2 regions of the Lentibacillus salinarum genome follow, and region 2 is predicted to be linked to the other one. Evidence: riboswitches for the same ligand, from Rfam matches in the RefSeq annotation. Region 2 holds a riboswitch; the other holds the start of a gene.
The links. A riboswitch is a leader RNA that binds a small molecule or an ion and turns the genes downstream of it on or off. The one in region 2 is predicted to bind glycine.
Positions count from the first base shown of each region.

Region 1: linked by a shared signal. The riboswitch ahead of gcvT (glycine cleavage system aminomethyltransferase GcvT) and the one ahead of lpdA (dihydrolipoyl dehydrogenase) in region 2 are both predicted to bind glycine.

Region 1 covers NZ_JBHTNH010000002.1:475,415-479,850, reverse strand. The annotation lists gene ACFQ4A_RS03195 (YqhG family protein) at 1-693, opposite strand, end outside; gene ACFQ4A_RS03190 (DEAD/DEAH box helicase) at 683-2,341, opposite strand; glycine riboswitch at 2,476-2,575, shown strand; gene gcvT (glycine cleavage system aminomethyltransferase GcvT) at 2,752-3,858, shown strand; gene gcvPA (aminomethyl-transferring glycine dehydrogenase subunit GcvPA) at 3,874-4,436, shown strand, end outside.
Region 2 covers NZ_JBHTNH010000002.1:245,618-250,053, reverse strand. The annotation lists gene purU (formyltetrahydrofolate deformylase) at 1-802, opposite strand, end outside; gene lpdA (dihydrolipoyl dehydrogenase) at 925-2,325, opposite strand; glycine riboswitch at 2,530-2,621, opposite strand; glycine riboswitch at 2,622-2,722, opposite strand; gene ACFQ4A_RS01975 (5'-deoxyadenosine deaminase) at 2,774-4,114, opposite strand; gene ACFQ4A_RS01970 (M20 family metallopeptidase) at 4,206-4,436, opposite strand, start outside.

The DNA of each region.
Region 1 (4,436 bases), 230 kb from region 2:
GATTTCTTTCTTCATATCCTGCTCGTTTCCTTCTCCTTTATAAAAATGGCGAAGCAAATCGATTTCTTCTGCCATCTTTTTTCGTGATGCTTCTGCCCAGTCATGATCCTGATCCTGTACATAACTTTCCAGCACGTTTTCGATCCGTTTAAAACCGCTATGCAGTTTGATCATCGGTGAAATGGTGAAACAGTAATCGGAAATGGCGTTATGCAATGATTTTTCCTGTAATATTGCCATCATTTTCACTTTCATGGCGCCATTGACAAGATGCAGCCCGATTGACACCATTTCATCCTTTTTTTGTTTCCCCTGATAGCTAATTTTGATATTGGTGACCAGCCATGGGTACAGTGCTGTTTTTTGGTTTGTATCAATACGCTCATAAAGCTTTGTATATTTCTCATGTTCATGCAGATGATTGACAATTTGGTGCAAACGGGGACTGCCGTAATGGATCCATTCGTTTTTTCCGTCACGTTTGTCGGGATCTGTGATCAGGGTTAGTTGTTTTGGGTCCCCGGCGTAGCCCATTTTTTTAATGTAATGCCAGTAAAAGGGGCGGTTCATTAAGGCGCGGTCCATATCTTCTGTTAACTGAACCGTCAGCGCCCCTTCCTCCTGATGAACGATCGTACAATGATGGGCTGTAAAGTAAGATTGTAAAAAATCGTGTAAATGATTAATAGCCATATGCCTGCTCATCCTCTGCCGGTTGGTTATGGGTCATCTGAATAACAGAGGACAGGTTATCCAATTTAATTTTCGCTTCGCCGGTTGTGGCGGAATCTGAAAAAATGCTTTGGATTTCCGATTCCAGGTCGTTGATATTCAGCTCAGCGAGAATGCTGTCCAAATGTCCGATAACCTGTTCAAATAAATTGATTTTCTTATACAGGAGCGTCATGATATGTTCTTCTAATGTACCGCGTATAGCCAAATTATAAATATGGACGTCCTGCTCCTGACCATACCGGTGAATTCTGCCAATACGCTGTTCCAGCCGCATGGGGTTCCATGGCAGATCATAATTAATCATATGGTTGCAAAACTGTAGGTTGATACCTTCCCCGCCGGCTTCAGTCGCAATCAGCACCTGAGCATGGTGCTCGAACAGCTGTCTCATCCAATCTTTTTTACTTTTTTTAAAACCGCCACGGTAGGGGACGGACGTGATCCCGTTTTCTTTTAAATACCATTGCAAGTAAAATTGGGTCGCCCGATATTCGGTAAAAATAATGACTTTTTCTTCGCCGATTTGTTTGATTAACTCAACTGCCTTAGTAGCTTTCACATGTTGGGGTAGCTGCTCTATTTCCTCTGTTATTGGTTTGATCATCGTTTCCCTTTCTTCATCGGTCATCATCTTTTGCATTGATAAGTAGCAAGCTTCCCGGGAAGAGCATAGCTCCCGGAGTAATGTAATCTTCGCAAACGAGGGGAGGGTATCGGTTGCGCTTTCCAATTGGGAATAAACATGTTGTTCTTCATCTGTAAAATCTGTCCAAACGGTTTCGATGTGGCGTTTAATGTTATCAAATGGCGTATGTTTCCGTGTATTGCGAACCATCACTTTTTGGATTAATTGTTTTAAATAGCCATCCTGATCCAGGTTTTTGCGATCCTTTCCGTATTGTTCTAAGAATGTTTCATAATTACCAAGATGCCCTGGCTTCAGGATAGATACCAGATTGAAGATTTCTACCAGTCTGTTTTGCACGGGTGTTGCCGTCAGCAGCAAACAATACTTTTTTTTCAACGCTTTAACAAATGCAAAGTTTTTGGTTTTATGGTTTTTTAGTTTATGGGCCTCATCGACTAATAGAAAGTCATAATCCTGCTGAAGTATCTGCTCACGATGGGGTGAACGTTTCGCCGTGTCAATCGACGTGATGATCACATCATATTGATCCCACGGATAACTTTTACGGAATGTGACGGCAGGAATATAAAACTTCTCGTTCAGCTCCATAGCCCATTGATTGACCAATGAAGCCGGAACGATAATCAGTGCCTTTTTGACCAATCCTCGAAGCATATATTCTTTCAAAATCAAACCGGCTTCTATCGTTTTACCAAGGCCAACTTCATCCGCCAAAATAGCACGGCCGTTCATTTCCTCGATGACTTGCGTGGTGCATGATAATTGGTGGTCAAGAAAATCCATTTGCGGTAAATAGTCCAAAGCTTTTAGCCCTTCAAATGAAGGCGTCATAGCAGTGAGCGCAGCCTGGTAATTCATCTGGAAAAGCTCCCACGACGAAAAAGGACCTTCTGTTTCCAGTCTTTTCGAAAAGCCGTCAATAAATATGTCATCTTGATGAATATCAACTTGATCCATTATTGTTCCCCTTTTTCATAAAATTATAATTTTCCCTACTTTTAGGACCGTACATATGGTATAATGCAGGTAATATCGATATTTTTTTCAGACACATACATAGTATAACCAAAATTATTAATATCATAATGCGAATGAATACAAGGGGAGAGCTTACTGTGACATAGTTGCAGTAACGCCGAAGGAGCAAACACGTCGTGTGAATCTCTCAGGCAAAAAGACTCTTGTAGGACGCAGCTCTGGAGAGCGTTTACATAGGTAAACCACCCACGAAGCAAGCATGTTTGTTCATGAACATAATGACAGGCATGTGCAACTTTCTGGTTGAAGGACAGAGATTCCCTTTATGTTAGGGAATCTCTATTTTTTATGGGCAAAATGCGTCAATCTTTAAAAAAGGAGTGGATGGAATGAGTGAGTTAAAACGGACACCTCTATTTCCTGAGTATGACAAGTGGGGAGGGAAAGCCATCGATTTTGGCGGATGGGAACTGCCGGTTCAATATACCGGCATTAAACATGAACACGAAACAACACGAACGAAAGCAGGGTTATTTGATGTATCCCATATGGGTGAGATTTTGGTCAGAGGGCCGGGAAGCGAAGCCTTTTTACAGAAAATGGTAACAAATGATGTGTCCAAATTAACCCCGAAACGCGCCCAATACACGTTTATGTGCAATGAGAACGGTGGTACGGTAGATGACTTTATCGTGTATATGTTAGAAAAGGATCATTATTTGCTGGTTGTCAATGCAGCAAATACCGACAAAGATTTCAAGTGGCTCACGTCCCATAATGATGCTGGTGTCACCATTGATAATGTTTCATCTGACTATGCACAGCTGGCATTACAGGGGCCGAAAGCAGAGGCGATTTTACAGCGGCTAACTGACACTGACTTGAGTACCATCAAGCCTTTCCGGTTCGAAAATCCGGTTTATTTTTCATCGGTTGAATCAGGTGCCATTGTTTCACGAACAGGTTATACGGGAGAAGATGGGTTTGAAATATACTTGGATGCTGCTGAAGGGAGAGCCCTTTGGAATCGGATTCTGGAGACAGGCAAGGAGGATGGCGTGGAGCCGATTGGCCTTGGGGCAAGGGACACATTAAGATTTGAAGCAAACTTGCCTTTATACGGTCAGGAACTTTCCGAAACGATTACACCGGTTGAAGCGGGTATGCCATTTGCCGTCAAAATTAATAAAGAAGCGAATTTTATTGGAAAAGAAGTTCTGAAACAGCAAAAGGAAGATGGGGCGGAACGGAAGCTTGTCGGAATTGAAATGGTTGATAAAGGGATTCCGCGTACCGGCTACCACGTGCTGGCTGGTGATGAAGAAATTGGTTTTGTGACGACCGGTACCCAGTCCCCCACACTAAACAAGAATATCGGACTAGCACTTGTGAAAACCGACTATGCTGAGTTGGGGACAACATTAGATATTCAGGTAAGAAAAAGAAAATTAAAAGCAACTATTGTAAAAACACCATTTTATAAACGGGAGCAATAAGGGGGATGATTTGATATGGAATTTCGTTATTTGCCAATGACTGACGCTGATAAACAAGAAATGTTGGATACGATCGGTGTTGCTTCCAGTGAAGAGCTGTTTTCCGATATTCCGAATGACGTCCGGTTTAAAGGGGAATTAAACTTAAAAAAACCAGCTGACGAAACAGCATTAATGAAAGATCTGACACGAATGGCTGCAAGAAATGTTAATTTAAAGGAATACAGTTCATTTCTGGGTGCCGGGGTTTATGATCACTTTATCCCGTCCGTCGTTGATCATGTTATTTCCCGTTCGGAATTTTATACAGCTTATACACCATACCAGCCGGAAATTTCCCAGGGTGAATTGCAGGCGATTTTCGAGTTTCAGACAATGATTTGTGAACTGACCGGTATGGAGGTGGCCAACTCGTCCATGTATGACGGGGGAACAGCGCTGGCAGAAGCCGTAACACTTTCCGCCGGGCAGACCAAAAGAAAAAAAATCCTGGTATCCAAAACGGTCCATCCGGAATCCCGGGCAGTCATACACACCTATGCCAAGGGACAAAATCTTGATATTGTTGAAATTGACCA
Region 2 (4,436 bases):
CAACATGACGTCCTGCAATTTTTAAATCTTCTGCCGTATAACGATGACTAACCCGTTGAACATCTTGCTCGATAATTGGACCCTCATCAAGATCATCGGTTACATAATGAGCGGTTGCGCCAATTAATTTTACTCCGCGATTAAAAGCTCTAGCATATGGATTAGCTCCTATAAAGGCTGGTAAGAACGAATGATGAATATTAATAATTTGATTCGAAAATTTGGATACAAAATCAGGTGAAAGAATTTGCATATACCTTGCCAGGGCGATAAAGTCAACTTTTCCTTTTAACAGTTCCAACTGTTTTTCTTCAGCTTCTGCTTTCGTATGACTGGACAAGGGAATATGATAATAAGGAATACCATGTCCTTCAACTTCTTCTTTTAAGTCGGGGTGGTTACTAATTACCATGGGAATATCCACTGGAATTTCACCAGATTTCCATCGCCAAATCAGCTCCTTCAAACAATGACCTTCCTTTGAAACAAAAATGGCCATTCGTTTCTTTTTTTTCTTGCTGGTCAGTTGCCAATCCATAGAATAATCTCGAGCCATTGTATGCAAATTATCTTCAAGTTTTCCATAAGAAGAGTCAAAATCTTTTAGATCAAATTCAATCCGCATAAAAAACATTCCTGCATGTGGATCTGTTGTATGCTGATCAAATTGGATAATATTAGCATTATGTTCTACTAAAAAATTAGATACTGTCGATATAATGCCAGGCTTTTCTGGGCAAGAAATTAATAATTCTGCGTGATTTATATTTTCTTTTTCTTGTTGCACTGCTTTTCCCTCCATCCTTTACATTTAAACATTTTAAAATAAAATTTAAAGCTACTTTTTGAATTTTATACTTAATCGTATATCATTAAATTTAAGTTCAATGGTGTCATGTTTAAATTTAACTAAACATTCTGAAATTATGCATGAATCTCATTACCGTCTACCGCTAAGGCTGCTTCCCCAATTGCTTCAGCTAAAGTTGGGTGCGGATGAATTGTACCCGCAATATCCATGGATGTTGAATTCAATACTAACGCTAAACCAGCTTCAGTAATCATGTCAGTGACATTTGGCCCAACCATGTGTACTCCTAATAGTTTTTTTGACTTTTCTTCAACAACGAATTTAACAAAACCATTTGAATCTCCGAATACCAGCGCTTTTCCAACTGCACGAAATGCAAATTTGCCTAGTTTTACTTGGTAACCTTTAGATTTTGCTTCCTCTTCTGTTAAACCTACACTTGCCACCTCAGGACTACTATAAACACATTTTGAGACACGAGTTGGGTCAAGTGGAGACGGATTTTTACCTGCCATATGTTCAATGGCAATGATTCCTTCGTGAGAGGCGACATGAGCAAGCTGTAAGCCACCAATAACATCACCAATAGCATAAATAGTTGAATCATTTGTTTGGTAATATTCATTAGTTTGAATTGTATTTCGGTTCACATTAATAGTCGTTTGATCAAGACCAATGTCCGCTATATTCGGGTGACGACCCACAGAGACTAATAGTTTGTCTGCGGAAAATGATTTTTCCTTCCCCTTATGTTCCGTTTTAATGGAAACACCATTATCCCTTTCCAATGTTTCTGGAAGAACTTTAGCCCCTGTTACGATTTTCACCCCTTTTTTCTTCATTAAACGTTGAACTTCTCTTGAAATATCCTTATCTTCCGTCGGTAAAATGCGTTCTGCATATTCTAGTAGAGTAACCTTTAATCCAAAATCGACAAGCATCGATGCCCATTCTATTCCGATCACACCACCACCAACAATCATAATAGACTCAGGCAATTGGTCCATTTGTAATGCCTCATCTGATGTCATTACATGGGTTCCATCCACTTCAAGGCCAGGAAGCGTACTTGGACGGGATCCTGTAGCAATTAGAATATGACAGGCATGTAGCGTAATGGTCTCTTCTTCGTTCTTCATAGTCACCAAGACATTGCTTGAATCAGATATTTTTCCTTTCCCTTCATAAACATCAATTTTTCCTTTTTTCATTAGATGTTGAACGCCTTTATATAATTGATTTGTAATACCCTCTTTTCTCTCCTGTACTTTAGAAAAGTCAAGTTCTACTTTAGGCGCAACAACACCAAACGCCATTCCATTTTTTGTATTGGTATATACCTCTGCACTCCTTAATAATGCCTTACTGGGAATACAGCCTGCATGGAGGCAGGTTCCTCCCAATTTTTCTTTTTCAACAACGGCAGCTTTTAATCCTAATTGAGATGCACGTATGGCGGCAACATAACCACCTGTTCCGCCACCGATAATGGCAACATCGTATTCCTTTGTCATTTTAAATCACTCCTCTTGTCTTACATAAACAAGCCATTAATAGTTGGCAAACTACCCAATCCTTTTTTATCCAAAAAGGGAATTTAACTGTTAAAATTTGATGTATTCCCATTTCTCCTATCTAATTTTCCATTGCTAATGAGCAAAATTTTTAACATTTCTAAGCATAAAAGTGCACACAAAAAAGGACAGAAAAAGGTGATATTCCCTTCCCTGTCCTTTCACCTGAGAGTTTAGCTCTATTATTGATAGACCTTCCCCTTTGGTGGCGTTCAAAAACGCACTCTCCAGAGACGCGTCCTATTGTGGTTCTTCTACCTGAGAGATTGGTTCCAAGGGTCTTTTTGGAACTTGCTCCTTCGGTGGCTTTTAACCAGCACTCTCCCACAATTGTCATCCGCTTTTTCTTTATAGTATTCTAAATATTGATTATTGTCAATTTAAAATTTTAAGCCTTTATAAGTGAAGGTACACGTTTTACTAATCGTTCAATCGATTTATTCGACTCGTGAAGAACAACATCTTTATCGACTGTTTTTACATTTCCATTTTCCATAACCACTTTACCATTAATTATTGTTGCATCTACATCAGCTCTTGTTGCTGAGTAGACAATTCTTGAAATCGGATCAACTTCGGCAGAAGGGAATGTATGGAACTTATTCAAATCCAAAATTGCAATATCTGCCTTTTTTCCAACTTCAATACTTCCGATTTGATCTTCAAGACCAACTGCTTCAGCTCCTCCTATGGTAGCCATTTTGAAAACGGTCTTTGCATTCATCATGGTAGGTCCATGAAGTGGTTTTTGAATAATGCTTGACAAACGCATCTCGTTAAACATATCAAGATTATTATTACACGGAGCACCATCTGCTCCAAGGCTAAGATGTGCGTCAAGTTCTAACATGTCAGGCATCTCAGCAATACCCGAAGCTAATTTCAAGTTAGAACCAGGGCAGTGACTCATTTTTATCCCACGTTCCTTAATAATACGTTTTTCTTCAGGATCAAGCCATACACAGTGAGCCAAAATAAGATTTTCATCAGCCAACCCAATATGGTCCAGATAAACAACATTCCGCATACCTCTTTGCTGTTCAACAATTTCAATTTCTCCTTTGTTTTCAGAGGCATGTGAGTGAATCTTAACGTTATATTGTTTAGATAAATCGCGGACTTCTGTTAATAGCTCTTCTGTACATGAAACGACAAAGCGTGGACAAAATGCATACTGAAGTCTTCCATTATCATAATTATTCCATTTTTCCAGGAGGTCAACACTTTGCTGGATAGACTTTGTTGTATCCTCTAAAAGGGGTTCAGGTAAATCATCCCCCAAATCCATCATAACTTTTCCACCAAGGACACGTATACCACTTTCAGCCATTGCCTGAAAAGCTTCGTTTGTATGATTAACCGTTTCCATATCAACAATTGTTGTCGTTCCGCTTTGAATTAATTCACCCAGCCCCAGCATAGCCGAATAGTAACTTGACTCCGCATCATGTGAAGCTTCAAGTGGCCATATTTTTTTCTGCAACCAATCCATTAATTCCAAATCATCTGCTTGTCCACGAAACAATGCCTGACAAAGATGGATATGTGTTTGGATAAAACCAGGGATAACGGTTTTATGTCTCGCATCTATAACCTTATCTGCTTCATTTCCAAGGTCACCGCCAACCTTAATAATTATATCGTCTTCAATATACAAATCTCCATAAATAATTTCTTCCTGTGGGTTCATTGTAATGATTTGTGCGTTTTTGATTAAGATACTTGACATGATATCACTCCTTTAAAATCAAAACCCCGGGAGCTGAAGTCTATACTATTGTAAAATTGGGAACTTTAAGTGTATACTTCAACCTTTATCTCTATGAACAATAATCGATTACTAGTTTCTTATAAAAGTCGATAGAACGTAAATATGCATTTATATGTACATATTCATTTGGTTGATGTGCAAGTTTTTCATCACCTGGTCCATAAATTAGCGTAGGTATTTTACTTTTTGGGTTTAAAACTGCACCATCTGTATAATATGATACACCATGTATAGAATCATGGTTCGAAATATCTAATGCTGTTTTAATTATTTTACTCGA